DNA from 3 places in the Bradyrhizobium sp. USDA 4541 genome. Region 1 is predicted to be linked to each of the others. Evidence: predicted binding sites of a transcription regulator. Region 1 holds the regulator's gene; each other region holds the start of a gene.

Region 1 (10,029 bases):
CTGGACTAGTGGTTCTGCTTGCCTCGGCTATAGCGTTTGCGAATGCGCTCCCGCGCTAAGCATCTCAGCTAAAGGAGGCAAAGATGAGCCGCCCTTCTCTTCTTTCTTGCACCCTGTTGTTGATCTTTACTTGTACTTGCGTCAGTCCCGCAGGGGCAGCCCCACCTGCCGACGAACTTTCCTCGGCGGCTGCCAAATGGGATGCCGCCATCAACAACGCAGACTTCGATGCCCTGTTACCGTTGTATGCCGCTGACGCCAGATTGATGCCGCCTGGTGCGCAGCCAGTCACCGGCCCTTTGGCAATCCGTAATTTCTTTGCCGAGCGGGGAAGAAGCGTCAGAGATCACAAGGTTGAGCTGCTCGATGTGTTGCCCATGGGAAAATACGCCTACACCACCTCGCATTTCACGGCCACGCTAGTAATAAATGAGAAGGCGGCGCCAATTTCTGGCAGCACCGTGAGACTGCTTGAACGCCAACCCGACGGGCAGTGGAAGATAAAGTCTCATATCTTCGTCAAGGAATAGATTCGCGGGTGCCACAGCCACACGGTCAGCCACCCCGCAAGCCTGACGGCCCGCAAGTGACGGATGGTCATGCACCTTATTGGCCCTCAGCCGAAGACGGCATTGATCATCGGGACATCGGTTCATTGGGTAAGCCGGACGTCCCTCGGTTTGGTCGCCATTGCCGTGGCTGTCGCCAGATGTTCGATCTCGCCCAACGCTGGGCCCGCGGCGGCGCCAGCAACCAACCCTTGCGAGCCCGCCGGGGATTGGATAGCCTTCTGCTCGCGATGAGCCTCGCAGGCTCATTCGTCCCTCGCGCGACTGGCGAGCTTACGTGGAATTGACCACGGTGAAGCGCGAAGGGTTTCAACGCCGTTCGCCTGGGCAACCCGTTCAGCTGATGATCCAGCGTCTTAGGGAGCCCGGACCATGCCGTCATTCCGCAATGAACTCCATCTCAACGATTCGGAAGTTGCCCTTGCGCTCGAGGGCGAAGAGCGCCGCCAGCAAGACGGCGTCGAGCTGATTCCGTCGGAGAACTACACCTATCCCGAGGTGCTCGAGCTGCTCGGATCGGTGTTCACCAACAAGTATTCCGAGGGCTATCCGGGACGTCGCTATTACGGCGGCCAGGAATTCACCGACCAGATAGAGAACCTTGCCCGCCAGCGCGCTTGCGCGCTGTTCCGCGCCGAACATGCCAACGTTCAGCCTCTGTCCGGGTCGCCAATGAACCAGGCCGTGTATCTCGGCCTGCTGCAGCCCGGCGATACGATCTTGGCGATGGACCTTTCACACGGCGGCCATCTCACTCATGGCGCGCCGGTGTCGCACATGGGGCGGCTCTTCAACTTCGCCCGCTACAAGACGCAGCCGTCAAACGGCGGCGCCATCGATTTCGATGAGCTCCGCGCCATGGCCCGGCACGTCCGCCCGAAGCTGGTGCTGTGCGGCTACAGCTCTTATCCGCGCGATCTGGATTATGCGTCCTTCAAGAGCATCGCCGATGAAGTGGGTGCACTGACCATGGCCGACGTCAGCCATTACGGCGGCCTGATCGCCGGCAACGCCTTGCGCAATCCGCTCGATGCGGGTTTCGACGTGATGACGACGACATCGCACAAGACGCTTCGCGGGCCGCGTGGCGGCATCGTTCTTTGTCGCCGGGAGTTCGCCGGCAAGATAGACGCGTCGGTGTTCCCGGGATTGCAGGGAGGTCCGCACATGAACGTTGTGGCCGGAACCGCGGTCACGCTGAAGAAGGCTTCGACGTCCGATTTTCATGCCTATGCAAGGCTGGTCATGCGCAACGCGAAGGTCCTGGCCGAAGCGTTGATGGAACGCGGCATGACGTTGATCACCGGCGGAACCGACAATCACATGATGGTCGTGGATACCGTGGCCAGCGTCGGCGTGGACGGCAGCGCGGCCGAGAACATCCTCGACGCCGTTGGGATCACCGCAAACAAGCAGATCATTCCCGACGATCCGCATCCGCCGCTCAAGCCGAGCGGCATTCGCCTCGGGACGCCGGCGGCGACCACGCGCGGCATGGGCGAGCCCGAAATGCGCCTGATCGCCGAACTCATTGCGGAGTCCCTCCGGTCGAAGGGAGATGCAGCGGTCGTCAAGCGACTGAGGTCGATCAGCGTCGAGATGTGCCGCGCTTTCCCCGTTCCGGGGATCGCGCCGCCCTCGTAGGCGGCCGACCTGCGTTCCTGTTCCGCGCCCGTCGCGTCACTCGGCAGGTCGTGAAGGTTCCCGGGGGAAGGACCGGAACGGAAATCGTTGCTGTTCGTTGGACCGCATGATCTCGAAGACGGAGCGTCCAACGCCGTGACCCGGAAAACCTTGCAAGCACGCTCGGAACAGGCGCTCGTCGTCATCATTCTCAGCACCGGTGCGCTGATCGGTTACCTCGGCTTGGCGCTGTCCAGGCTGTGAGAGCGACGCCGGCGGGCACCAAGCCGCCGGCAGGTATCAAGTCGCTTGGTACCCTGAAAGCGCGCGCGCGTGCCACTGAGTTGCCCGACGCGGCAAGCCAAGCCCCGTAGCAAAAATATAGGGTGAAACGAAGAGCAAGGCTCGGACAGATCATGTCGCGAGAATGCGGATGTTTGACGCACAAGCGACGACACCCGCCGTCGTCCCGGCGAAGGCCGGGACCCCTTACCCCAAATCTCAATTGTTGCGCGACGCTGGGGCCACGATCCCGTTCCTGATCAAATGCGGTGGTTATGGGTCCCGGCCTTCGCCGGGACGACGGTGGTGTGCGCGGGAACAGTCTCGCGATGGATGCAACGCCACGTACAATCCACACACCGGTCACTGAAATCGAGGACATTGCCGCCTGCCCGCAATTCTCGTACACGGTTTCATGCAATGACCTCGCAATTCACTCCCAACTCCGTCGACGTGCTGCTGTTCGATATCGGCCGCGTCGTGCTCGACATCAACTTTGACAAGGTGATGGCGCACTGGGCGCAGCATGCCGGGTGTGCGCCCGCCGAGCTCGCCACGCGCTTTGTCGTCGACGACAGTTTCAAGCATCATGAGATCGGCCGGATCGACGACGCGGCATTCTTCGAGAATCTGCGCCGGACGCTCGGCATCAACATCACGGACGCCCAGTTCCTCGAAGGCTGGAATGCGATCTTCACCGGCGAGATGCCGGGCATCGCCCCGCTGCTCGCGGCGGCCGCCAAGCGGATGCCGCTCTACGCCTTCTCCAACACCAATCCGGCCCATGTCGCGCATTTCTCGGTCACCCATGCCGAGCTGCTCAGCCATTTCCGCAACGTCTTCCTGTCCTCGAGCATCGGCTTCCGCAAACCCGACGCCGAGGCCTATGATCATGTGGTAAAAGCCATCGGCGTGCCGGCGTCGCGGATCCTGTTTTTCGACGACCTGGCCGCCAATATCGAAGGTGCGCGGGCCCGCGGCCTTTATGCTATCCACGTGACATCGACGGATGACGTGGCAAGGGCTTTGACCGCACTTGGAATTTGAAGATTAGGAATTGAGGAACTCTGAGCGTGGCCCTGATGCCGGTTGCCGATGCCCTGTCCGCCGTCCTCGCCGGCGCCGAACCGCTGCCGGAGGAGATGGTCGCGCTCGATGCCGCCTACCACCGCACGCTTGCGCACGACCTCGCGGCGCTCCGCACCCAGCCGCCGCAGCCGATGTCGGCGATGGACGGCTATGCGGTGCGCGCCGCCGATGCGGCTGATCTAAAGGCCCGGCTCAAGGTGATCGGCGAAGTCGCCGCCGGCCGGCCGTTCGACCGGACGGTCGGCGCCGGCGAGGCGGTGCGGATCTTCACCGGCGGCGTGATCCCCAATGGCGCCGACGCGGTGATCATCCAGGAGGACACCGCCGTCGACGGCGACCACATCACGATCACGGAGGCCGCCAGCGTCGGGCGGCACATCCGCCCGGCTGGGGTCGACTTCCGTGAGGGCGAGGTGCTGCTCGCCGGCGGCAGCCGCCTGTCCGACCGCGCGCTGTCGCTGGCGGCCGCCATGAACTATCCGGGACTTGCGGTGCGCCGCCGCCCGAAGGTCGCGGTGCTGGCGACCGGCGACGAGCTGGTGATGCCGGGCTCGCAGCCCGGCCCCGGCCAGATCGTCTATTCCAACGGCTACGCGCTGCGGGCGCTGGCGCGCGCCGAGGGCGCCGAGACCGTCGACCTCGGCGTTGCCGCCGACACGGTGGAGGCGACCACGGCGGGCATCCGCCGGGCGCGCGAGGCCGGTGCCGATGTCCTGATCACGACAGGCGGCGCCTCGGTCGGCGACCACGATCTCGTCAAGCGGTCGCTGGAAGCCGAGGGCGTCGACATGACGTTCTGGCGGATTGCGATGCGGCCCGGCAAGCCGATGATGCATGGCCGGCTCGGCGCGATGAGGGTGATCGGCCTGCCCGGCAATCCGGTGTCGTCCTATGTCTGCGCCTTCCTGTTCCTGGTGCCGTTGATTCGGGCGCTGAGCGGCCGGAAAGTGATTCATCATCGCCGCACGAGCGCCCTGCTCGGCCGCGACCTCGCCGCCAACGACCAACGCGAGGACTATCTGCGTGCACGGCTCGAAGCGCGCGAGGACGGCACGTTGATCGCAACGCCGGTGACGCAGCAGGACTCGTCGTTGCTCGGGAATCTCGCTGCGGCACGGGCACTTCTCGTGCGCCCGCCGTTCGCGGCGGCGGCCGTCGAAGGCAGCGAATGCGAGATCCTGACACTGCCCGAATAGGGTTTTCGCGCCCCGCCGATTGTGCGTTGCCCGACACGTTCACCGGAAATTAAGTGGTTGCGGAACACATATCGAACATATAGTGTCCGTTCATGATTTGTTTCGAGTGCTGGTGTCTACATTCGGGAAGCTGCATGGAAGCAGGTGCATCGAGCACATGCTCCTGAGGTCAGGCCCGGCCTGCAGGCCCCACCAGAAGAGTCTCGGAATCGAACGACGCTATCAACCGGGGGAATACTCGAGATGCTCACGCGCAAACAGTACGAACTACTGCGTTTCATCAATGAACGTCTGAAAGAGGCCGGCGTACCGCCCTCCTTCGACGAGATGAAGGATGCGCTCGACCTGCGCTCGAAGTCCGGTATCCACCGCCTGATCACTGCGCTGGAGGAGCGCGGCTTCATCCGCCGTCTGCCGAACCGCGCCCGCGCCATCGAGGTCATCAAGCTGCCCGAACTCTCGGCCGGCGGCGGCAACGGTCGCCGCGGCTTCACGCCCAGCGTCATCGAAGGCACCCTCGGCCGGCGCGCCAGCACGCCGCCGATTGCCGAGGACGACGGCAACCGTCCGGTCGCGGTCCCCGTGATGGGCCGGATCGCCGCCGGTACGCCGATCGAGGCGCTGCAGACCCGCAGCCACACCATCAGCGTGCCGCCCGACATGCTCGGCGCCGGCGAGCACTACGCGCTCGAGGTACGCGGCGACTCGATGGTCGATGCCGGCATCCTCGACGGCGACATGGCGCTGATCCAGCGCAACGACGTCGCCAATACCGGCGACATCGTGGTGGCGCTGATCGACGAGGAGGAAGCGACCCTGAAGCGCTTCCGCCGCCGCGGCGCATCGATCGCGCTCGAGCCGGCCAACACCGCCTATGAAGTGCGCATCCTGCCGCCGAACCGGGTCCGCATCCAGGGCAAGCTGATCGGCCTTTATCGCAAATACTGAATTGCAAATACTTGCGGCGGCCGGGAACGAGCAACACGTCGGATCGTTCCTTGCATGATAGTGTAGCGTACGGCCTGCCCGATGCGCTCCGATACCTCTCGCGCAGCGTCGCGTGTTTGTGATCGGAGCGATCTCGGACCAGTCGTACAATCGCCCAGAAACGAGCAGACGCTCGTTCGCTATCGTCCACTCTGGTAGAGGCCCTAATGCCTCAAGGAGAGGCACGGGTCGCTACCTCGAAATGAGGAGCCATCCGATGTGTGACTATAGTCTGCACGCCGTGGCATCGCGCCCCGCCATTGTCGGAGAGACGCTGATCACGACGACGTTCCGCGGCACGTCGACCCGCGGCTTTGCTTCGGAGAATGACCCCACTGTCGCGGTCTGCATGCTGCCGGGCACCGAGCTCGCTTTCGCCGAGAACGTTCGCTACGACAGCCGCTGGATCTGGACCAAGACGCTGAACTATCGCGTCGGCGTATTCAACGAAGTCGAGCCCGACGTGCCCGATCGGCATCATGATGCGGTCGAATTCCCCGACGGCAGCCATGTGCTGGTGACCCAGCTGGTCGAGGGACAGCGCGTCAGCGTGCTGCAATTGCCGGCGCTGCATCCGCCGGTCGAGCAGAAGCCGAAGGTTGTGGAGCGGCGGCCTTCCGCATTCGCAACGCTGTTTTTGGGTTGAGCGCATCGTCGCCGTGGAATGAGCTGTTCGGCGGCGGATGACCTAAGCAATTTCGGGCGACCCCGGACTCCCGCTTCCGGGGCGCAGAAGGAGATTTGCGTCGGCCGGCACCTTGGCGCATCATCGGGTACGGAGGACGTGCGCGGTGGTCGATAAGGTCACATGGCAAAAGGCTGGACGCGTCACGGAACCGGGCCGCTACATGTTCCGGTTCGGTTGGCTGACGGTAACGGCCGACGACCTGAAAGTCTGGGAGCAATTTCCCGAGGCTTCCTTCACTCTCGTCAAGAAGCCCGACGCCGGCCCCGACTCCGACGAATACCATCTCGGCCTGTTCGAGCTGCCGAGCGCGCCCTTGCCGGACCACGGCTAATCATCGCCCTGCAGATCGGTCTCGGCCGGCGTCGCATCCACCGCAGGCCGCGGCGCGGGGGCGCGTAGCGTCGTCTCGCTCTCGCCGTCGCCGGGAACCGCCGGCGACCACGGCCGGTCGATCCCGCCGGGCTTGACCGCATCGACGACGTAGCCGTCCCTGCTCCGTCGCAGCACCAGCGCGCCGTGGCGGCGCAGCCGCTCGGCATCGATCACCGATGCCGCGCAGCCCTGCGGCGCCGGCCGCGCCGTCACGATCAGGCCTGCGCGCTCGCAGTCGTCCACTAGGTGGTGTGGACTCTAAGGATTCCCTTTTGAGAGCAAATCAGATTCAAGGCTTCTTTTTGGGAGGCGGCCTTGGGTGTGATGGAGCGTTTGGTGTTGAGCGACGCGGCCTGGGAGCGCATGGCGCCGCTGATCATAGGCCGGCCCGATCAGAAGGGCTCGACCGGGCGGGACAACCGGATGTTCGTGGAAGGTGTGCTTTGGATCGTGCGTACGGGCTCTCCTTGGCGTGATCTTCCGGAGGCTTTTGGAGATTGGAACAGCGTGTTCCGGCGGTTCAGTCGATGGAGCCGCAAGGGTGTCTGGTGCCGCATCTTCGAGGCGATGTCCGAGGATCCGGACTTCGAATATCTGATCGTCGATTCCACCATTGTCCGGGCGCATCAGCACGCCGCCGGGGCGAAAAAAGGGGGTCTGAAGATCAAGCGATCGGGCGCTCGCGCGGCGGCCTGAGCACGAAGATACATATGGCCGTACGCGGCTTGGGATGCCCCGTGCGGTTCACGCTCACCGCGGGCCAGAAGGGCGATGCACCACAAGCCGCTGCATTAATCGAGGGGCTGCCCGCCGAGGTCGTCATCGCCGATACGGCTTATGACGCCGATCGTTTGCGCCAAGACATCGCCGCCAAAAAGGCGCTCGCCGTCATCCCCAACAACCCCTCGCGAGCCCTCAAATATCCGCTCGACAAACATCTCTATGCCCAGCGCCATCTCGTGGAATGCTGCTTCAGCAAGCTCAAGCAGTTCCGACGCGTCGCAACCCGCTTCGAAAAGACCGCCCGGAATTACCGGGCCGTCGTCACTCTCGCTGCCATCGTCCTATGGCTGCGATAAGTGTCCACACCACCTAGGGCCTCCGGCCGGGTCGCCGGCGCGACGAAGGCGCCGCCGGGTCCCTGGGTCACGCAGCCGCTGGCATCGCAGGAGACGCCCTCGCCGAGCGACGCATCGGTGGCGGTGCGCGCGTCGGCGTCCGCCGCCAGCCACTCCTTGACCAAAAATGCATCCTTGGCGCTGTGCATTAGATGCAGCCGTCCATCACCGCCACGCACCGCGACATTGCGGCCGTCGCCCGAGATCAGCACGTCCGGCTGCGGCACCCTGAGCGCCCAGACCGAGGCCACCAGCAGCAGCACCGCACCTGACCAGCGCAGCGGCGTGCGCAGCAGCCCGAGCAGGATGATGCCGGCGCTCGCTGCGATCAGCGGCCCGATGCCGAACGCCGCCATGCGGCCGACCGCGCCCGGGAGTGCGGCGCCCCATTGCGTCACCAGGATCATCCAGTCGATGCCAAGACCCATGATCGCCCAGAACACGCCGTCGAAGCCGAACGGCATGGCGACGAGCCCCAGCAGGCCGGCCGGCATCACGACCGCCGAGACCACCGGCATCGCCGCGAGGTTGGCGAGCAGCCCGTAGGGCGTCACGCGGTGGAAATGGAATGCGGCATAGGGCGTCGTCGCCAGCCCCGCCACCAGCGAGGCCAGCATCAGCATCGTGAGCTCGCGCCCGCCCCACAGCGCGACGCGCGCGGTCGCCGAATGGTCGGGCGACGCCAGCAGGTTCGGCAGCCCGATCTGCACCAGCGCCACCAGCCCGAGCGTCGCGGCGAACGACATCTGGAAACTGGAATGCACCAGCGCCTCCGGCGCGATCGCGAGCACGATCAGCGCTGCCACCGCCAGCGTGCGAAAGGTGATGGCCCGGCGGTCGACGATCACGGCGAGCAGCACCACGGCGGTCATGAAGAATGACCGCTGGGTCGCGACCTCCGCGCCCGACAGCAGAAGATAGAATGCGGCGGCGACCAGCGCGGCCGCCGCCGCCCATTTCTTGATCGGATGCGCCGCCGTCAGCGCCGGAAACAGCGCGAGCAGCGCGCGCACCGCGAAAAACACGACGCCGGCGACCACGGCCATGTGGTAGCCGGAGATCGACAGCACGTGGCCGAGTCCCGAGATGAACATCGCATCGTTGACCGGCGACGAGATCGCATCGCGCCGGCCGGTGAGCAAGGCGGTCGCGATCGCGCGCTGGTCGCCGTCGAGCGTGGTGCGAATCCGCGCGTCGATGGTGTCGCGCAGGCCCTGCATGAAGGCGGCGTAGCGCAGCGCAAAGCCGCCGGTCGCAGGCGGCTCCCTGGTCTTGACGGCGCCCATCACGAAGCCGGAGGCGCCGATGCCCTGGAAATACAGGTCGCGGCCGAAATCATAGGAGCCCGGGCGCTGTGGCCCGAGCGGCGGCATCAGCCGTGCCTTCAATTCAACGAAGCTGCCGACATCGGGCGCGGTGCCCTTCTTCACCGAGAGCCGGACCCGATCGAGCTTCGTCATGTCGCGCGGGCTCTCCATCGAAACCACACGCAGCACGAAACGATCGGTCTTCTCGCGGATGTCGCGCGTCTCGACGAAGCCGGTCAGCGCCACCGAGAACATCGGCCGCGCCAGCACCGTGTGAGCGACGCGCGCCGTCTTCCAGGTCGCCGTCGCAAAGCCCGCGGCGACCGCGGCCAGCATCACGATGACGGGAAACACGCTGCGCCGCCGCAGCAGCAGCGCCAGCAGGCAGAGCAGGATTGCGGCGGTGGCCGCGACCGACAGCACCGGCTCGTGCTCGGCCGCGAAATAGAACGCGATGCCGGTGCCGAACGCCACCGGCACCCAGGGCAACAGGCGGCCCGCCCCCGCCTCCGCGCGCGCCCATTGCCGCAATGTCTCGACGAGAGGCTTCCAGATCCCGGCGCGCGCCCGGGAGAAAGCCGCCGACCGGCGCAGCCGTGCGCGGCGGCCACGTCCCCGCGTAGCCGCGTTTGCCGCCCGGCGTCGTGCCCTGCTCCGCCATTCCGCCTGCGATCCCTGCCGGGCGGCAGGCTAGCGGATGGCCCCGTCGCCCAGCGGAACGGATGCAGAATACGGACCGGGAACGCCCGGGGTACCTGGATCGTCCTGCGCCTTGCCTAGCTCGCGCCGGGCCACAGC
Region 2 (10,029 bases), 1.4 Mb from region 1:
GCGCTCATATTCGCACCTGAATTGCTCGCAGAGATCGGGATCCCAAGGCGGCGGACCGACGCAGTTGAAAAGCCGTGCAGCGAGCGACATCGGGGTGCCATCGGGTACCACGACGACGGAGCGATTTACAATTTGCGGCGGCGGATCGAGCAATTTGGCGCGCTTGCATTCTTCCAGAAACCGCTTGATCGCGCGGATTTCGCCCCCGACCACACGTTTGAACAGCCCGTGCAGCATCGCCTCATGCGGATGCAGTTTGGTAAGTTTGCCGCCGATGCGGGCTTCGATCGGCCGCTCCAGCAGCGCGGCAATATCAGGGGCGTGCTGTTTGTCTCGGCGCCGGCTGGTCCGTAAAGGCTGCGCCCGTACCCCAAAACGGGTCGCCTTGGGCGGTTTGCCGTAACCGACCTCGTAGGTCTCGTTGCGCGGCTCGTCCTCGCCGCCGGGCGCCTCATCGCCGTTTTTGTTCATTGCGCCGCTCCATCTTTCGCACCGCGGACGCGAGCGACACCTTGGGGCACAGCCCAAGAGCCAACGCACGCCGAAGCGCGGTTAACCGCGTTCAGTTGTGATCATCATCGATTTGGTTTCTGGGGGGCTACCGGTTAGGATCGGCCGGGCGGCTCAAAATTAGATATAGGCCCGGATTTTTGATCGTCAAACATATTTGGCGATGAGGTTAATATGCAAGGCGGCGGCGCCCTGCGGCAGGCACCTTGGGGCAGGAGGTTTGCCGCGCCCGCAGCGAAATTTCCCGTACCGCGAACGCCAATTTTCCCGCGACGCGTTTGTCGGGAATTGCCCGAAAAAATCCTGATCTCCCAGCGGCTTGGCGCAAGAGATTGGGGTGAATGGGCCATATTCTTCGTATTAGCCCTGTTAATTCCCGTAAGGAGCTAATTCGGCATCAGCACGGCATCGACGCGGCGGCTGTTTCGTGTGCTGATGACGATGGCGCCGTTGCGGGTGGCGAATCTCGCACCGAGAAGCCGCGGCACTTTTTCCGTCAACGACGACGGCAGCGGAATCATTCCGCCGGTGACGGGGTCGCCGACGTTGATCGGCGCGACGGCTGCGCCGGCCGAAGGCGCTGCCTTGATGTACTCCCTGATCAACTGAATCTCTTCACGCGAGAGGCTGAGCGCGGCCTGTTCGCCTGCGCCGTCAGCCAGCTTCTTTTCCGCCTCGGCCCTGTCTTGCGCATCTTGCTGCTGGGCGGCATCGCGTCTTGCGACTTCGACCTGTTCGAGTCTGGCGAGGCGTTCCCTCAGCGGCGCGATCTCGCGTCGCAACGCGGTAATGTCCGACTTCAGCGAAGAGAGCTGACCAAGTGCAATCGCGGCGGCAACGCAAGCGACGACCGAGATCAGGCTGAGGCACGCCACCGCCAGGCCCGTCAATCCGCCTCGACGATCCCGGACATCCTCCGCGGGTCGCCGTCGCCGCGCGGCGGCGAATTTCGGCTTGATCGTGCCGAGGAAGCTGACCAGACCGGACAGCCGCGCAGCCACCACCCGGTTCGCCTCTTGAAAGGCGCCGAGTGCAGGCGCAGGGACGACCGGAGAGTGCGCCGAGGGGATGCCGGGAGCGGTAGCCGAACGGCCCGCGCCGGATGGCTGGCGGTCGTCGTGGTCCTCGCGCGTCATACCGGGGAGCTCGAGATCAACGTCGTCGGGGCGGTCGATCGCAGTATCTGCAACGTAATGGCGCGTGTCGGCCGTAGCGGCGTCCAATCGCTCCGCTTCCTGTCGATCGGGTCCTTGTTCGATTCGGGCGGTTTCAAGCGAGCGCCACAGCGAGAGCCCCGAATCGGTGATCTGCAGGCCCGCGTCGTTGATCGATGCCCATCCCGATTGGAAGACGTCGGCGTCGCCAAGCTCGGACGGCCGCTTCGACTGCGTGGCTTCATCGCCGGCCGCGATCATGCGCTTGACCTCGCGGCTGACCTCGTCGATCGCGATCCGCTGCCCGGGCCTTGCGGCCAGCACACTCAAGATCGCCAGATTGAACCTCATGCGGCGCCTCGCGATGCCCGATCAACCGGCCGTGCGGCCGCTCCGCTCCCGTGCAGGTGACGTGCGAGCCTCAGCGGGGTCGAAGCGGATCAATCATGTCGGCGCGGACGTCGGTCGGTCAGGGAGTCAAGCAAGTGTACCGGCTCGCCAAGGGGCAAACAATCCGGCACCAGACCTACGACAGAGGGATAAGTCGGCCCGCAAAAGACACGCGTCGGGATCGCCTTCGTTGCGCGTCTCAGAGAAACTCGCGAAGCCTGGAAAGCTCGATCACATGCTCGGGTGACAGCACGTCGGGAACGAGGGGAGGCTGCGACTTGGTCCGGATCTCGTAAAGATGTCGCGTCTTCTCGGGCTTGCCCATGAAATCCCGAATGCATTGGTCGAGCGTTCCATTGACGACCATATAGGGCGCGCGATCCTCTCGCCTCGAGTTGTTGAGAGAAGGCCATTTGTAAAGGTGGGCCGCAGCTTGGAAGTCCACCTGATGGGATTGGTCGGTCATTGCAAAATATCTACCCGAAAAAGCCCTGCGCGGCAAAGTCAGCCGGCTGATGAGTGAGCTGGTGCGGCAATACGCGCAAGCTGCGGTCGTGCATCGCAGAAGCCGCCGTCATGCATCTCGAACGATCCGCCGATGTGCCTCGCGTCGATGCCTCGCAGCAACTCCCGCTTCGATCTCCCGCGGACCGAGATCGGGGGCGATCGGGCGAAGCCGGCTGAAGGGAGCGCCGGCAGACTCCCTCGCGCGGCGCGCGCAGTGGCAGCGCGCGTTGACGAACCTGGCTCGTTCGCTGCGCCAGCGGCCGTGACGACGCGTGCTGGATTGACTCGATTCCAAAATGTTCCTATTTTGTTCTATTGTCAATTTCCACGTCCGGAGACGGGTGGCTTCGGTCAGGTCAGGGATGAACGGGTCGAGATGGCAGCCGCAGCCACCATCCTTCATGCGGACCTGGATGCATTTTACGCATCGGTCGAGCAGCTGCTCGAGCCGTCGCTGCGCGGCAAGCCGATCGCCGTCGGGGGCGGGGTTGTGCTGGCGGCGTCCTATGAGGCCAAGGCCTTCGGAGTGCATGGCGGCATGTCGGGGCGGGAAGCGCGCCAACTGTGCCCGCAACTGGTTTTCGTCGGCGGCCATTTCAGCGATTACCAGCGGCTGGGTGACGCGGCCATCAAGGTGATCGGCGACTTCACGCCGCTGGTCGAGCGAATTTCGATCGACGAGGCGTTTGCGGACGTTGCCGGCTGCACTCACCTGTTCGGAACGCCTGCCGAAATAGCCGCGTCGATCCGGTTGCGCGTACGCAGCGAGCTCGGCCTTCCGATCTCGGTCGGCGTCGCCCGCACCAAGCATCTGGCGAAGATCGCCTCGCAGGTCGCAAAGCCCGACGGACTTGTCGTCGTTGATCCCGACGCCGAGCTGAGCTTCCTTCACGAATTGCCGGTTGAGTTGATGTGGGGAGTAGGGCCAGTCACCAGGATGCGGTTGGATGCGATCGGCGTCGCGACGATCGGTCAGCTCGCCAAATTGTCGGAACGGTCGCTGACGCACTTGCTCGGTCCGGCAGCGGGCGAGAAACTCGCCGCGCTGGCCTGGAATCGCGATCCGCGACAGCTCAAGCCACACCGGCGCGCGCGATCGGCGGGGGCACAATCGGCGCTTGGCCGAAAGCCTGCGATCGAGCAAGTCATCCGGCCCACGCTGCTTCATCTCGCCGACCGCGTCGCCACGCGGCTTCGGGCGAAATCACGGCCTGGACGAACCGTGACGGTGCGCGTCCGTTTCGCCGACCTGAAGTCGGTGACGCGCTCGATGACGATCGATGCGCCGGTGTGCACGACCATCGTCCTGGCCCGGCTCGCCGAGAATCTCGTGCGCGCTGCTCTTGCCGACCATCCCGGCGAGAAGATCATCTCGCTGCTGGCGATCTCGGTGTCGCATCTCGAGGAGCATTGGGATCTTGCGCTGGAGCTTCCGCTCGGGCTGAAGGATGAAGCGCTTCGGCCCGGAAGTCCGACAGGGATGGCCCGATGGGCGGCGGACCGTGCGATCGACAGGATCCGCGATCGCTTTGGCTGGGAGGCGATCGGATATGGTTCAGCGGCGCTGGAGGCGGTTCATTCGGTGCCCGACGCGTTTCGCAAGCTTGCCGAGAGAGAGCTCTAGCGTTCGCCGGTTCACGTATCTGTCACTGCATTAAGAAAAGGCAATTTGGAATCGCGCGCTTGTGAGTGGCGACCCTGTACGACCGGCTTATTTTGAGCCCGCGGAGGGAGAGCCATGAAGCACAGCGCCGAACTGATCCAGACGATGCGCGATGCGTTGGATGCGGTCATGGCAAGCGTACCGGCGGATCAATCCGTGTTCGGTCTCAAGGCCGCTGTTGCGGAATGCATCCTGCGAGCCGCAGCTCACGGCCAGACCTCGTTCGACGGGCTCGTGACGTCGGCATCCGATCAGCTTCAGTCGATCATCTCGATGCTGACCTAGGCGATCGGGATGCGCGCGACCGTCGCGTTCGCCTTGCCGCGCGGTGCGCTGATGATGCAATCGCTCGGGCCGACGGTTCTCTCAGGGCAGCGATACGACCCGTAGATTGTTGGTCGTTCCCGCTTGTCCAAAGGGAATGCCGGCGACCACGACCAGCAGATCGCGGCTCGATGCAAACTGCTCTGCTTGCGCGAATGCAGTTGCGCGCTCGACCATCTCCTCATAGCTCTGAACGTCGTCGGAAAGCACGCTGTGAGCGCCCCAAAGCAGGCACAAGCGGCGGGACACTTCGCGGCTTGGGGTGATGGCGAGGATCGGGCGGCTCGGCCGCTTGCGCGCGACGCGTGCGGCCGTTGTGCCGCTCGAGGTGTAGGCCACAATGGCCGCGGCGTGAACGACGGAGGCGAGATCGGCCGCTGCCGTGGCCACGGCATGCGGTGGCGTCTGCTCTTCGCCGGGCTGGGTCGCCTCGACGATCGAGCGGTACATCTTGTGTTGTTCGGTGCTGCGGATGATGCGGTCCATCATCTCGACCGCCTCGCGCGGATATCGGCCTGTCGCGGACTCCGCCGACAGCATCACGGCGTCTGCGCCATCATAGATGGCGGTCGCAACGTCGGAGACTTCCGCGCGCGTCGGCGTAGGGGCCGCGACCATCGAGTCCAGCATTTGCGTGGCGACGATCACGGGCTTCACCGCGAGACGGCAGGCCCGCACCAGCTCCTTCTGGCGCCCCGGCACGTCCTCATGCGGGATTTCGACGCCGAGATCTCCCCGCGCAACCATGATGGCGTCGCACAGCTGGATGATATCGTCGATCCGTTCGAGCGCTGCCGGCTTCTCGATCTTGGCCATCAGACCGGCGCGGTCCCCAACGAGGCCTCTCGCCTCGATGATATCCGAGGGCTTCTGCACGAACGACAGGGCAACCCAATCCACGCCAAGTTTCAGGCCGAACTCCAGATCGAGGCGATCCTTCGCGGTCAGCGGTGAAAGATCGAGGACCGTACCCGGCAGATTGACGCCCTTGTGATTCGAGATCGTGCCGCCGACGATCACCTTGGCTTCGATGAAATCGTCACCGAGCCCGGTAACGCGAACGCGGACCCTGCCGTCGTCGATCAGAAGGTCATGGCCAGGCGCAACGGCGGCAAAGATCTCCCGATGCGGGAGGGGAATTGCGGTTCGGTCGCCATCCGATCCGGACAGAACGAACCGAATGGTCTCTCCGGCCACTGCGGCGATCTTCCCATCGCGCAAGGTGCCGACGCGGATCTTCGGACCCTGGAGGTCCATCAGGATGCCGATCGGCCGGCCGACCTCCTGTTCCAGCTTTCGGATCGCCGCGTGAATGCGTGCGTGATCGCTCTGCGTTCCGTGACTGAAGTTCAGGCGGAACGTATCGACGCCCGCCAGCAGCAGCGCCTCGAGCATCTCGGGGGAACTGCTTGCTGGACCAACGGTTGCAACGATCTTGGCTCGTCGATGACGACGCATGGATCACCTCGTCGGTGGCTGGCCGGCTGCGATCAGCACGGCACGGATATCATTGACGTTCGTAAGCGTTGGCCCGGTGCGCACGAGGTCTCCAAGGCGGTCGAAGAACGCGTAGCTGTCATGGGCAGCCAGGTGCGCCCGCGCGTCAAGCAGATTCGCGGCGGCGCGCCGCAGCGTATCCGGACCGATCAAAGCGCCAGCCGCATCTTCCGTTCCATCAATTCCATCGCTGTCGCCCGCAACGGCCCAGATATCGGATGCGCCGGACAGGGCGACGGCAAGCCCCAGCAGGAATTCGGTGTTGCGGCCGCCGTGTCCCGCCGGCCCGCGCCCGATCGTCACCGTCGTCTCGCCTCCGGACAGCAGCACCGCGGGGGCAGGGCCCGGCTGCGCATATCTCGCGACCGACCGGGCGATGCCGGCCATCACGGTTCCGAGTTCCCGTGCCTCGCCCTCGATCGCGTCTCCAAGGATGATCGGCGTCAGGCCTTCGTCCCGGGCGGCGCTGGCCGCAGCGTCAAGCGCATGGAATGGAGCGGCAAGGATGCGGACATCAGCATCGATCTCGCCGGGCTTGGGTGTCTCGTCCGCTTGTTCGAGCACAAGCCGCGCCGCTTCCGGCAGGTCGATTGCAAAGCGGCCAACCATCTCCAGCGCAGCGGCTTTCGTGCTGCTGTCGGGCAGCGAGGGACCGGAGGCAATCGCCGCGGGATCGTCGCCGGGAATGTCTGAGATCACAAGGGTCGTGACGCGGGCGGGACGGGCGGCCAGCGCCAGCCGACCGCCCTTGATCGCGGACAGATGTTTGCGGACGACGTTCATCTCGGCAATCGTCGCGCCGCTTGCAAGGAGTGCCCGGTTGACCGCCTGCTTGTCGGCGAGAGTCATCGGAGATGCCGGCAGGGTCATCAGCGCCGAGCCACCGCCGGACATCAGGGCGATGACGAGATCGTCTGCTGAAAGCCCCTCGACGGCGCGCAGCATGCGAAGGGCCGCGGTCCTGCTCGTGTCATCCGGCACGGGGTGAGACGCTTCGAGCACTTCGATACGGCCGGCTGGAACCGAATGGCCGTGGCGCGTGACGACGACGCCGGAAAGCGCGACGTCAGGCCATGCCGCGTCGAGGCCCGCAGCCATTGCCGCCGATGCCTTACCCGCGCCGACGACGATGCATCTGCCCCTCGGCTTTGCCGGCAGGGCGTCGGCAATCGTGATCCTCGGATCGGCGCTCGCGATGGCGGCGTCGAAGATTCGCCGCAGGGCGGTCCGAGCCCGCACATCCGTCCATCTGTCGTTCAATCGCTTGCGCTCCGGCCGATAGGTCTCTTGTTATGGCGCCTTCTCGAGACGGTCGTAAGACATGGGTGCCTCAAGTCGACCGCCTTCACCGGGAAAGACCTTTGCGCGAGCGATTGCGGCACTTGCCGTCGCTTCACTGCCGAGAATGAACGCGCGCCGCATCGGCTTGATCAGGAACAACGCGGTGAGGGCAGCGGTCGCATTGAGTGCAACCGCGACGATGAACACGGCCTGCCAGCCGAGCTGGGAAGAGATGATGCTCGCGAGCGGCACGAGCAGCGCCGCCGTGCCCTTCGCCGTGTAGAGCATGCCGTTGTTGGTGGTTGCATATTTGGCGCCGAACGTGTCGCCCGACGTCGCGGGAAACAGGCTGTAGATTTCGCCGAAGACGCCGAAATAGATCGCCGTGGCCAGCACGAAGACAACCGGAATGTGACCGTGGGTGGACAGCGTCAGCAACATCACCGCCGCTGTCGCGAACGCGATGAACATCGTGTGCTCGCGCCCGATATTGTCGGAGACCCAGCCAAAGAGCGGACGGCCGAAACCGTCGAAGACGCGATCGAGCGAGATGGCAAACGTCAGTGCCGCCATCTGGAAGCCCGCCAGGGTGACCGGCGTGTCCGCGATCTTGAAGTCATGGGCGATCGGCCCGATTTGCGCGGCGGTCATCAAGCCGCCGGAAGCCACCATGACGAACACCACGTACATGACCCAGAAGACCGGGGTGCGCAACACCTGGGGCGGAGTGTAGTCGATCGCACTCTGCGGCAGATTGAGACGCTTTTTCCTGGGTGCTTCGACGCCATGCGGTGGCCGGACGAACCAGGCCAGCAGGATGACGATGAGGCCTTGTCCGATCCCGAAGGTCAGGAAGGTGCTCTGGTAGCCGCTGGCGGCAATCATGTTGGCAATCGGTACGACGGTGAGGGCCGCACCGGCGCCAAACCCGGCGGCGGTTGCTCCTGCGGCCAGGCCGCGCCGGTCCGGAAACCATTTCAGGGCATTGCCGACGCAAGTGCCGTAGACGGCGCCGGCACCGATGCCCGCGACGACAGCTGCCGCATAAAGCGTGACGAGAGAGGAGGCGTATGAGTTCATGATCCAGGCCAACCCGATCATCAGCCCGCCGAACATGATGACGATGCGGGGGCCGTATTTGTCCACGAACCAGGCCTCCACCGGCACAAGCCATGTCTCCGTCATCACGAAAATCGTGAAGGCGAGCTGGATGGCCGGACGGCCCCAGTGAAACTTCGCGTCGATCGGATCAACGAACAGCGTCCAGCCATATTGCAGGTTGGCGATCATCGCCATGCAGACGATGCCGATCGCCAGTTGCAGCCAGCGGAAGCCGCCGGGCGATGATGCCGGGTTGGTGGAGATCATGTACGCTCCTAAGGCAGATAATCGTCGTTTGGGCCGGCTGCGTCGGGTTGTCGTCCCGCCGCAGCCTACTGACGGAATTCGTTGGTCAACTCGCCGATTCCGTCGATCGCGACGGTGACCGTGTTGACGGGCTCCTTCATCACCCCGACGCCAATCGATGTCCCGCAGCAGATCAGGTCGCCCGGCAACAGCGTCATGTCGTGCGAGATCTTGCTGACCAGCGTCTGTGCGCTGAAGATCATGTCCGCGATCGGGTAGTTCTGGCGCTCGACGCCGTTCAGAATGGTGCGCACCACGAGGCGTGCGGGGTCGAGGCCTGACGCAATCACGGGGCCGAACGGGCCGTATCCATCGAAGCCCTTGGCCCGCGCCCATTGCGGGAAGGTCGGGTCGCGATTGAGGATGTCCGCGGCGGTGACGTCGTTGGTGCAGGTGTAGCCGAAGATGAAGGCGTCGGCCTGCTCGGGCGCGACCGCCGTGCAGCTCTTGCCGATGACGATGCCGAGTTCACCTTCGTAGGTCGTCTTGCCATCATAGCCCAAGGGACGCCTGATGACGGCACCAGGCGCGGTGACGCTGGTCGGCGCCTTCAACAGGTACAGCGGTTCGGCAGGCTCAGGTGATTTCAGCTTCTCCGCAAGCGCGTGAAAATTGTTCCAGAGCGCGATGACCTTGCTCGGTTGCGTCGGGGCGAGCAGCTCGACGTTGTCCAGCGCCAGCGTTTGTCCAGTCGGTCGCATGTCGCCGAACATGTCCCCTTCGTGCACGGAGATGCCGGATGGAATGAGTTGCCCGAAGCCGATTTCGGCATGGTGGCGGAAGCGGACCCAGCGCGTAACATTGGCCATCGGGATCACGCCACCGCCAGCGTTTCTGCTGCTGCGGCGCCGGCCGCCCCGTCATAGAGGCCGGCCAGCCTGGTGCGCTGCGCGACCAGGGCCAGCACCGCATCGAGGGCGGGCGTCGCGATTCCTGTCATCCGGCCCATCTCCTGCACCACGGTGATCAACGGATCGATCTCGACCGGACGTCCGCGCTCGAGATCCTGCAGCATCGAGGTCTTGTGCGCGCCGACCTTGCGCGCACCTTCGATGCGGCGTTCGACATCGACCCGAAACTTGACGCCGAGGCTTTCCGCGATCGCCTGGGCCTCCAGCATGATCGCCCGGGACAGCGCGCGCGTGCCCGGATTGCTGCAGATCACGTCGAGCGTCGCGTGGGTGAGGGCGCTGATCGGGTTGAAACAGACGTTGCCCCACAGCTTGAGCCAGATCTCGTCACGGATACGGTCGAGGACCGGAGCTTTCATGCCCGCGGCCACGAACAGCTCGGAAA
Region 3 (10,029 bases), 5.6 Mb from region 1:
TCAATGCGCGCGGCCAGTCGCTGACCTTCCGCAGCTGGTCGCCGCAGGACCGGCTGATGCTCGGGCCGCTCGGCATTCCCGAGCCGTCGCCGGCCGCCGCCGAGGTGCATCCGGACGTGATGCTGGTGCCGCTCGCGGCATTCGACAAGCTCGGTCACCGCATCGGCTACGGCGCCGGTTATTACGACTATACCTTCGCGCATCTGCGCAAGGCCAAGCATGTGATCGGGGTCGGACTTGCCTTTGCTGCACAGGAAACCAAGGCGATTCCGGCGCTGTCGCACGACGTCCCGCTCGATTTTGTGCTAACGGAGCGCAAGACGTTCGATTTCCGGAGTAGCTAGCCTTGCGAATTCTCTTCGTTGGTGACGTCGTCGGCAGGACCGGCCGCACCGCCATCGCCGACCACCTTCCCGGCATGATCAGGGACTGGTCGCTCGATCTCGTGGTCGTCAATGGCGAGAATTCCGCCGGCGGCTTCGGCATCACCGAGGCGATCTATCAGGAGCTGCTCGACGCCGGCGCCGATGCGATCACGCTCGGCAACCACGCCTGGAATCAGAAGGAGGCGCTGGTCTTCATCGAGCGCGCGCCGCGCCTGATCCGCCCGCTGAATTTTCCGCGCCATTCGCCCGGCCGCGGCGCCACGCTGGTCGATACCAAGAGCGGCAAGCGCGCGCTGGTCCTCAACGCGATCGGCCGCGTCTTCATGGAGCCGTCCTCGAACGATCCGTTCAGCGCCATCGAGCGCGAGCTCGAGGCCTGCCCGCTGCGCGAGGGCTGTGATGCCATCGTGCTCGATTTCCATGCCGAGGCGACCAGCGAGAAGCAGGGCGTCGGCTTCTTCTGCGACGGCCGCGTCAGCCTCGTGGTCGGTACCCATACCCACGTGCCGACCGCCGATCATCAGGTGCTGCCGGGCGGCACCGCCTATATGAGCGATGCCGGCATGACCGGCGACTATGACTCGGTGATCGGCATGCAGAAGGAGGAGCCGCTGCAGCGCTTCCTCACCGGCATTCCCTCCGGCCGTTTCGAGCCGGCGGGCGGCGTGGCAACACTGAGCGGCATCGCGGTCGAGACCGACGATGCGACCGGGCTCGCGGTGAAGGTCGCGCCGGTGCGCGCCGGCGGGCGGCTCGAGCCTGCGGTGCCGGGGTTTTGGACCTAGCGAGGAAACGTAGCCCCGGATGCAGCGAAACGAAATCCGGGAATCTCTCCGCGGTCGCATTGATCCGGATTGCGCTTCGCTGCGTCCGGGCTACGAACTACGACTGCCGAAAACCCATCCGGAATGCGCCCCAGTGGCGGCCGTTCACGACGATCGGCGATGACAGGTCCTTCATCAGCACGAAATTGCCGCCGCCCATGTCGCGGCGATAGGTTTGCAACAGGAACGGTTTTGTGTTGGCCGCGACCTTGCTCACCGCGCGATCGTTGAACAGGCGGCGGTTGCGGCAATTGGCGTTGTTCCACACCGGGTCCGGCCCCTGCGGCTGCCGGTAGTTCGGATTGTGGGTCGGCAGATAGCCGCTGCGCGCCCAGGCGACGCAGAACACGATGCGCGGATCGCTCTTCTGGATCGGATCCTGGATCGCGGGCAACACGCGGTCGGTGAAGGCGACGTAGTCGGTGAGATACTGCTTCGGATTGGTGCCGGCGATCTCGCGATAATTCTCGTCCATCAATTGCGCGAGCGTGATCTCGCCGCGCGCCACGGCATTCTCGAGCAGCTCCGAGATCTGCCTTGCGGTGTCGATCACGACGCGGATCAGCGGCGTGTCGCTGGTCTGCACGCCGCTGTCGGCGATGGTCACGATCAGGCTCTCGGAGAGCTCGAGCAGTTTCGCGACGCGGCTGTCGGCGTGCTTGAGGTCGCGCGAGGAGAGATCGACGCCCTTCGCCAGCTCGTTCAGCTCCGCGATCACGCTGTCGCAATGGCCGAGATTGGAGGTCGCGGCGCGCGCCACGCTGCCGATCTCGGCGCCGACGGATGAGAAGCCTTCCTGCACGCGCATGATGATGCCCGAAATCTGCTGGGCGCCTTCGCCGGCGCTCTTGGCGCGCAACGAGGCATCGCTGCTCTCGCCGATCAGGCTGCCGATCTGGCCGTCGAGATCGCGCACGGTGTCGGAAATCTGATGCGTCGCCTGGCGGGTTGCTTCCGCAAGGTTCTTGACCTCGCTCGCGACCACGGCAAAGCCGCGGCCGGCATTGCCGGCGCGCGCCGCCTCGATGGTGGCGTTGAGCGCCAGCAGATTGGTCTGCTTGGCGATTGCCTCGATCGAACCGGAAACCTTGGCGACCTGGCTCAGCGCGGAGCCGACCGCGGCGAGCCGCGCCTCGATCCGTCCGACCGCCGCGACGAGCTCCGCGATATGGCTGACCGCGGTCTCGACCACATGGCGCGACTCCGCGATCTGGCCGACCGCGGCGGATGCGGTCGTTTGCACCGCCTGCGATGCGTTGGCGATGTCGTGATTGGCGGCGACCATCGTCTCGGCCGTCGTCTGCAAATGATGGAAGCGCTCGGACTGGCTGCTGACGCGGTTCGCGACCTCCTGGACGTTGCCGGCGATGTCGGCGAGTTCCACCCCGAGGCCGCCGATGCGGTCGGCGAGCTGGTCCACCAGCCGCTCGGCCAGCGTTCGGTCCGATGACGTATCCAGAACTGCAAGCTGCGCGGCCGACATGTCGACGCTTCCTCCGTTACAGCGGCTCGTCGGCCGCCGCAGCATTCCCCATTCCAACCCTAAAGCGTGATTCGCGCTGCCGGTCTTGCCTGAGCGCGCACTGTGTAGCCCGGATGCAGCGCAGCGAAATCCGGGACTCCTGCCCGTGGAAACATGCATCCCGGATTACGCTTCGCTGCATCCGGGCTACGAAGCGTTCAAAGCTTGTAGGCGGTGCGGAACCCGCCCCAGTGCCGGCCGCGCACGCGGATCGGTACGTCGATCTCGCGCATCATCACCGTGTTGCCGCCTCCCATGTCGCGCGCATAGGTCTGGATCAGATAGGCGCGCTGGTTGCGGCCGGCGGCGAGGCCCGCGGCGTCGTTGAAGATGCGGCGGTTGCGGCTGTTGGCGGTGTTGTATGCCACGTCGCCCGGCCGCTGCGGCTGCGAGTAGAGCTTGTTGTGGACCGGCAGATAGCCGTTCTGGTCGATCATCACGCAGAATGCCATTCGCTTGTCCCTGGCGAGGAATGCGTCCTGGAACGCCGGCAGGGTGCGCTCCGCCCAGTCCAGCATTTTGGTGCGGTACTGCACCGGGTTGGTGCCTGCGATCTCGACATAGTCGGTGTCGAACATGTCGGCGATTGTAATCGCGCCGCTCGCCAGCCCGTTCTCGAACATCTTGCTCAGCGTGCTGCCGGCTTCGATCGCGCGGGTGACGAGCTCGGCGTTCTCCTCGTGGATCGCCCACATCCGGTCTTCGATTTTTTCGCGCAGCTCGGCCGTTGCCGCCTCGAAGCGGGCCTGGCTGCCTGCCTTGGAGCGCTCGCCGACCCGGATCCGGCACGCGCCGATCTCCTGCAATGTCGCGTTCAGGGTCTCCTGCACCGGCAGCTTCCCGGCATCGGGTCCGCCGATCAGAATGCCGTCCATCGCGATCTCGTAGACCGGCGCGGTGACGAGGCCGCGCGCGGTCGTGATCTCGATCTTGAGGCTGCAGGGCAGGCGCTCGTTCTTGCGCGGATCGCCGCGCTCGTCCTGGCGCAGCAGCACCGCGCAGCGCGCTTTCAGCTTCTGGGCGAAGGCGGTCACCGCCTTGCCGGCCCTGGCGACATTGTCGCCATGCGCGGCGGCTTCGCGCGTTGCACTGTCGATCTCGCCGGCGCTGGTGCCGACCGAGACGATGAAGTGCGAGGCGGAGGCGGCGTTCTGGCCCATCTCGCCGGTGATTTCATTCTGCTCGGCAACCGCGCCGTTGACGTTCTCGAACACCGGGCGGATCTTTTCGATCGCCTGGGAGATGCGATGCACCGCGTCCGCCGATCCGGTGGCGTCCTTCTGCAACGCCTCGATCTTGCGGGTGATCTCCCCGGTCGCGCTCTGGGTCTGCACCGCCAGCGCCTTGACCTCGGTTGCGACCACCGCAAAGCCCTTGCCGGCGGCACCGGCGCGCGCCGCCTCGATCGTCGAGTTCAGCGCGAGCAGCGTGGTCTGCCGCGCGATCTGTGCGATCAGATTGACGACGTTGCCGATCGCGGCCGAAGACTCGCGCAGGCGATCGACATTGGCGGTGGCCTCGCGCGCCGCGGCCGCGGCGTCGTCGGCGAGCTGGCTCGCGCTGCGCACCTGCGCCCCGATGCCCTCGGCGGAATGGGTGAAACGGTCGGCGGCTTGCGAGAACGTCGTCGCGGTGCTTTGCGCATCGCTGCTGCGGCCGGTCAGCGCATCGGTGCGGGCGCGGATCGTAGCGAGCTTGGCAGCCGTTGCCTCGGCGCCGTCGGCGACCGAGCTCGCGGCGCGTTCGAGCTGGCGGATCATCGCGCCGAGCTCGAGTTCCAGCAATTCCAGGATCTCCTTGGAGGAATCCTTGGCCGAATCAGTCTCGGTCGAGACCTCAGGGGCTGCGGCCGCGGTTGGAACCTGCGGCGCGACGGCCGGCGCACCCGGCTCCGGCACTTGCTTTCGAAACAAACCGAACGCCATGTGGGCTCTTTGGGGCTGTGGAAAGTTGCGGCGGGACGGGGCGATCCTCGCACCCGGGCATGAAGTCATGGTTAACAAGTGCCTCATATTCCGGCTTGCGGTAGTATTCCTCCGCCGGAGGGCCCCGCCGATCCTTTGATTTTGACCGTGAGGGGCCTATAAGGCCGCGTTTTCCATCCCTGTTCAGACCCTAAGCTCCGAAGAGACGTCGCATGGCCGGCCATTCCCAATTCAAGAACATCATGCACCGCAAGGGCCGGCAGGATGCCCAGAAGTCGAAGCTTTTCGGCAAGCTGGCCCGCGAAATCACCGTGGCGGCCAAGCTCGGCACCCCGGACCCGGCGATGAATCCGCGGCTGCGCGCCGCCGTGGTCGCGGCCCGCGCCGAGAACATGCCCAAGGACAATATCGACCGCGCCATCAAGAAGGCCGCCGGCAATGAAGGCGAGAACTATGACGAGATCCGCTACGAGGGTTATGGCCCCGGCGGCGTCGCCGTCATCGTCGAGGCGCTGACCGACAACCGCAACCGCGCCGCTTCCGATATCCGCTCCTTCTTCACCAAGTCGGGCGGCAATCTCGGCGAAACCGGCTCGGTCGCCTTCATGTTCGACCGCACCGGCATCATCGAATACGACGCCAAGGTCGCCTCCGACGACGCCATGCTGGACGCCGCGATCGAGGCCGGCGCCGACGACGTGGTCTCCAGCGAAGGCGGCCACGAGGTCTACGCCTCGCAGGACACTTTCCGCGAAGTCGCAAAAGCGCTGGAAGCGAAGTTCGGCGAGCCGCGCAAGGCGGCGCTGACCTGGAAGCCGCAGAACACCGTTTCGGTCGACGACGAGACCGGCGAAAAGCTGCTGAAGCTGATGGACCTGCTCAACGAGCATGACGACGTGCAGAACGTGTTCGCCAATTTCGAGGTGTCCGACGCACTGATCGCGAAGATGGGCGGGTAGTTTGCTTTGTCATTGCCGAGCTTGACCCGGCAATCCATCAAAAAGCAAAGGCTTCTATGATCGATGGATGCGCGGGTCAAGCCCGCGCATGACGATTGCGGCTATTGTGCTTTCCCGGGTATGAGGCTCCGTTTGTGTTTCGTTCTCCCGGCGCAGGCGGTATCACTAGCCCATGACATCCCAGCCGATTCGCTCTCCCGTCCGCATCATCGGTATCGATCCGGGTCTCCGCCGCACCGGCTGGGGGGTGATCGAGACCGAAGGCAATCGTCTCGTCTATATCGCCTGCGGTTCGGTCGAGCCGCCGGACGATCTGCCGCTGGCGAGCCGGCTGCTTGCAATCCATGAGGGGCTGGCCGCCGTGCTCGGCGATTACAAGCCTGTGGAGGCGGCGGTCGAGCAGACCTTCGTCAACAAGGACGGCGTTGCCACCCTGAAGCTCGGCCAGGCGCGCGGCGTCGCCATGCTGGCGCCCGCAATGTTCGGTATCTCGGTCGCCGAATACGCGCCGAACCAGGTCAAGAAGACCGTGGTCGGCGCCGGACATGCCGAGAAGAACCAGATCCAGGTGATGCTGAAAATCCTGCTGCCGAAAGCCGAGCCGCCGTCCGCCGACGCCGCGGACGCGCTCGCGGTCGCGATCACCCACGCCCATCACCGCCAGAGCACCGCGCTGCGGCTCAGGGTGGCGAGCCTATGATCGGCAAGCTGAAGGGCCTGATCGATTCCTATGGCGAGGATTACGTGATCCTCGACGTCGGCGGCGTCGGCTACCAGGTGCATTGTGCGAGCCGCACGCTGCAGGCGCTGCCGTCGCCGGGCGGCGCCGCCGTGCTCTCGATCGAGACCTATGTCCGCGAGGACCAGATCAAACTGTTCGGCTTCCGCAGTGATCACGAGCGCGAATGGTTTCGCTTGCTGCAGACCGTGCAGGGGGTCGGCGCCAAGGTCGCGCTCGCGGTGCTCGGCACGCTGCCGCCGACCGATCTCGCCAACGCCATCGCGCTGCGCGACAAGGCGGCGGTGGCGCGGACGCCGGGAGTCGGGCCGAAGGTCGCCGAGCGCATCGTCAGCGAATTGAAGGACAAGGCGCCGGGCTTTGCGGATGTCGATCCCGCGGTGGTGCAACTGTCTGGCGCGATCGACAACAACCGCGCGCCGCGTCCTGTCACCGACGCGATCTCGGCGCTGGTCAATCTCGGCTACGGCCAGCCGCAGGCCGCCGCCGCCATCGCCGCCGCCTCGCGCAGCGCCGGTGAGAAGGCCGAGACCGCGCAGCTGATCCGGCTGGGGTTGAAGGAACTGTCGAAGTGATCAGTGGATTGGAGCGCCTCTGTTCTTCACCTCGCCCCGCTTGCGGGGAGAGGTCGGATCGCATCGCCGATGCGATCCGGGTGAGGGGGTACAGGTCTCGACACACATTGCGCTCGCGGAAGCAGCCCCTCACCCCAACCCTCTCCCCGCAAGAGCGGGGAGAGGGAGAACAATCTCGTGTTAGTCTCGCATCATGAATACGCCCTCGCGCATGGTCTCGCCTGAACGCCGCTCCGACGATGTCGGTGACACCGCGCTGCGGCCGCAGTCGCTGACGGAGTTCGTCGGTCAGGCCCAGGCACGCAAGAATCTCTCGATCTTCATCGAGGCTGCGAAGAAACGCGGCGAGGCGCTCGATCACGTGCTGTTCGTCGGTCCCCCCGGCCTCGGCAAGACCACGCTGGCGCAGATCGTCGCGCGTGAGCTCGGCGTCGGCTTTCGTGCCACCTCCGGCCCTGTCATTGCGAAGGCCGGCGATCTCGCGGCGCTGCTGACCAATCTCGAAGAACGCGACGTGCTGTTCATCGACGAGATCCATCGCCTCAGCCCGGCGGTCGAGGAAGTGCTCTATCCCGCGATGGAGGATTTCCAGCTCGACCTGATCATCGGCGAGGGTCCGGCGGCGCGCTCGGTCAAGATCGAATTGTCGAAGTTCACGCTGGTCGGCGCGACGACGCGCGCAGGCCTGCTCACCAATCCGTTGCGCGACCGCTTCGGCATTCCGATCCGGCTCAATTTCTACACCGAGGAAGAGCTCGAGAAGATCGTCACCCGCGGTGCCCGCGTGCTCAATATCGGCATGAGTCCTGATGGCGCCAACGAGATCGCGCGCCGCGCCCGCGGCACGCCGCGCATCGCCGGCCGCCTGCTGCGCCGGGTGCGCGACTTTGCCTCCGCGGCGGACGCCGATTCCGTCGACCGCGGCATCGCCGACCGGGCGTTGAGCGCGCTCGAGGTGGACAGCGCCGGGTTAGACGCGATGGACCGGCGCTATCTCACCACCATTGCCTTGAACTATGGCGGCGGGCCGGTCGGCGTCGAGACCATGGCGGCGGCGTTGTCGGAGCCGCGCGATGCGATCGAGGACATCATCGAGCCCTATCTGATCCAGTGCGGCTATCTGCAGCGTACTCCGCGTGGCCGGCTTCTGACCTCGCACGCCTTCCGCCATCTCGGCCTCGCCGAGCCGAACCGCGATCCCTCGCAGTTCGGCCTGTTCGGCAGCAATGGCGACGAGGACTGACGCATGATCCGGAAGAGGGCGAAGCGGTTTTCATGCTCGAACAAAAGCCCTCCGCTCTCGAAGACGTGAAGAGACGTGTTGATGCGGCGCGTCGCGCCGCCGGTAACCTTGCCTGCTAACCATTGCGGCATCTCTGCAGGCTGTCTGCACAAGCACGGCCCAATTTCGCTCCAATCAAAGGGCCTATGATAGCCCAGAGTGTTTTCGACAAGCGCCAGGCATCACCGATCACACGTCCATGATTTCACGTCGTCATTTTCTGCGCGGGTTCGGCGGATTGACCGCCGCCACCGCTTCGACCGCGGCCTATGGCTTGAGCGAGCCGGTCGTCCGCCTCGCGCTCACGCGCTACGATCTGTCGCCGCGGCAATGGCCGGCGGATTTTCCGCTCAAGATCGCCGCGCTCGCCGACATCCACGCCTGCGATCCCTGGATGTCGCTCGATCGCATCGCTGAGATCGTCGAGCGGACGAACGGTCTGAACCCCGACATCATCGTGCTGCTCGGCGACTATGTCGCCGGGCTGCGCCACGTCACCCGCTTCATTCCGGCCTCCGACTGGGCCGCGGTGCTGAAGGGCCTGAAGGCGCCGCTCGGCGTACACGCCGTGCTCGGCAACCACGACTACTGGGAAGACAAGGCGGTACAGCGCCTGGGGCGCGGCATCCCGCTCTCGCGCCGCGCGCTGGAAGGGGCGGGGATTCCGGTCTACGAGAACGACGCGGTGCGGCTCGCCAAGGACGGCCGTCCGTTCTGGCTCGCCGGTCTCGGCGACCAGCTCGCCTTCATGGCGGCGCGGCCCTATCGCCAGGTCACGCGCATCGGCGTCGACGATCTCAACGCGACGCTTGCCAAGGTCACAGACGACGCGCCGGTGATCCTGCTCGCGCATGAGCCCGACGTCGCGCTCCGGGTGCCCTCGCGCGTCGCGTTGCAGCTGTCCGGCCACACCCATGGCGGACAGGTCCGGCTGCTCGGCTGGTCGCCGGCTGTACCGGTGAAGCACGGCATGCGGCTCGCGTATGGCCATATCAAGCTGAAATGCGACGTCGTCGTCTCCGGCGGCCTCGGCTGCAGCATCATGCCGTTCCGCCTCGGCGTGCCGCCCGAGATCGTGCAGGTCACGCTCGGCGCAAAGGGGCCAGTGGTGTCCTGAGCGCGCTTGCGTGGGCGAGAGCTGCGCATCGGATGCGGGCCGACGGCGGTTCCGTCGAAAGTAACTGCTGTATCCGTTCCGGTTCCGGAGTGGCGCCTTTCGACATGGCCGCGATGAAGGATGGTAAGTTGCCGCATATTTCTGTGGGCGGTACCCTTCACCCTAAGGTAGCGGGAGGGATTGCGCAAAATGCAGGATTGGTATCCCAAGAAGCTCGTCGTCGGCGTTCAGGGGACGACAGGCACCTACGAGTTCATGAAAACCGTTTTCGGCCGGGAGCAGCCGTTCCGTTACGCCGAATTTGGAATCTACATGGCGGATACCGCAAGAAACGTCTGCCAGCTGTTTCCCGAGTGTGAGCTGCATCTTTTCGATTTCAACGATGCGGTCCAGCGCGCGGAGACAAAGCTCAGCGCCTACCCCAACAAGATCTCATATTTCGGCAACACCCAGAAGTTCAACGATTCCTACAACTGGTCTCTCATGAAGCTGATCAGGCAGTATGAGGGCGCTCCGATCTATGATTATTGCTTTCTCGACGGCGCGCACACGGTCGCAGTCGACGCTTTGAACTACTTCTTGTGCGACAAACTGCTCAAGGTTGGCGGTTACATGGATTTCGACGACTATGAATGGCGTCTGAGGGGATCGTCACTCGATCCGACGAAAATTCCGGCAATCGGCGATCAATATACCGATG

The links. The regulator LexA, encoded in region 1, represses DNA repair genes until DNA is damaged. The targets are predictions, from matches to a motif close to TGTTCNNNNTGTGTTCNG.
Region 2: a site for LexA is predicted at 2,859-2,876, ahead of dinB (DNA polymerase IV). Genes of this name have one in related genera too.
Region 3: a site for LexA is predicted at 5,746-5,763, ahead of ruvC (crossover junction endodeoxyribonuclease RuvC). Genes of this name have one in related genera too.

The regions. Positions count from the first base shown of each region.
Region 1 is NZ_JALJZF010000001.1:5,812,769-5,822,797, reverse strand. It holds gene J2R80_RS27675 (DUF4440 domain-containing protein) at 84-530, shown strand; ZMP/ZTP riboswitch at 820-905, shown strand; gene glyA (serine hydroxymethyltransferase) at 942-2,213, shown strand; gene J2R80_RS27665 (hypothetical protein) at 2,301-2,456, shown strand; gene J2R80_RS27660 (HAD family phosphatase) at 2,895-3,521, shown strand; gene glp (gephyrin-like molybdotransferase Glp) at 3,548-4,759, shown strand; gene lexA (transcriptional repressor LexA) at 5,003-5,707, shown strand; gene J2R80_RS27645 (hypothetical protein) at 5,964-6,392, shown strand; gene J2R80_RS27640 (hypothetical protein) at 6,538-6,765, shown strand; gene J2R80_RS27635 (hypothetical protein) at 6,762-7,049, opposite strand; one part of gene J2R80_RS27630 (IS5 family transposase) at 7,122-7,457, shown strand; one part of gene J2R80_RS27630 (IS5 family transposase) at 7,460-7,885, shown strand; partial or broken gene J2R80_RS27625 (ComEC/Rec2 family competence protein) at 7,849-9,892, opposite strand.
Region 2 is NZ_JALJZF010000001.1:7,164,142-7,174,170, reverse strand. It holds gene J2R80_RS34795 (hypothetical protein) at 1-471, opposite strand, end outside; gene J2R80_RS34790 (hypothetical protein) at 897-2,015, opposite strand; gene J2R80_RS34785 (hypothetical protein) at 2,254-2,520, opposite strand; gene dinB (DNA polymerase IV) at 2,938-4,185, shown strand; gene J2R80_RS34775 (hypothetical protein) at 4,300-4,509, shown strand; gene pyk (pyruvate kinase) at 4,591-6,006, opposite strand; gene J2R80_RS34765 (glycerate kinase) at 6,010-7,305, opposite strand; gene oxlT (oxalate/formate MFS antiporter) at 7,336-8,694, opposite strand; gene J2R80_RS34755 (fumarylacetoacetate hydrolase family protein) at 8,760-9,542, opposite strand; gene J2R80_RS34750 (2-dehydropantoate 2-reductase) at 9,548-10,029, opposite strand, start outside.
Region 3 is NZ_JALJZF010000001.1:188,636-198,664, reverse strand. It holds gene J2R80_RS00945 (5-formyltetrahydrofolate cyclo-ligase) at 1-344, shown strand, start outside; gene J2R80_RS00940 (TIGR00282 family metallophosphoesterase) at 347-1,171, shown strand; gene J2R80_RS00935 (methyl-accepting chemotaxis protein) at 1,269-2,693, opposite strand; gene J2R80_RS00930 (methyl-accepting chemotaxis protein) at 2,891-4,657, opposite strand; gene J2R80_RS00925 (YebC/PmpR family DNA-binding transcriptional regulator) at 4,870-5,616, shown strand; gene ruvC (crossover junction endodeoxyribonuclease RuvC) at 5,789-6,316, shown strand; gene ruvA (Holliday junction branch migration protein RuvA) at 6,313-6,930, shown strand; gene ruvB (Holliday junction branch migration DNA helicase RuvB) at 7,124-8,173, shown strand; gene J2R80_RS00905 (metallophosphoesterase) at 8,412-9,329, shown strand; gene J2R80_RS00900 (hypothetical protein) at 9,519-10,029, shown strand, end outside.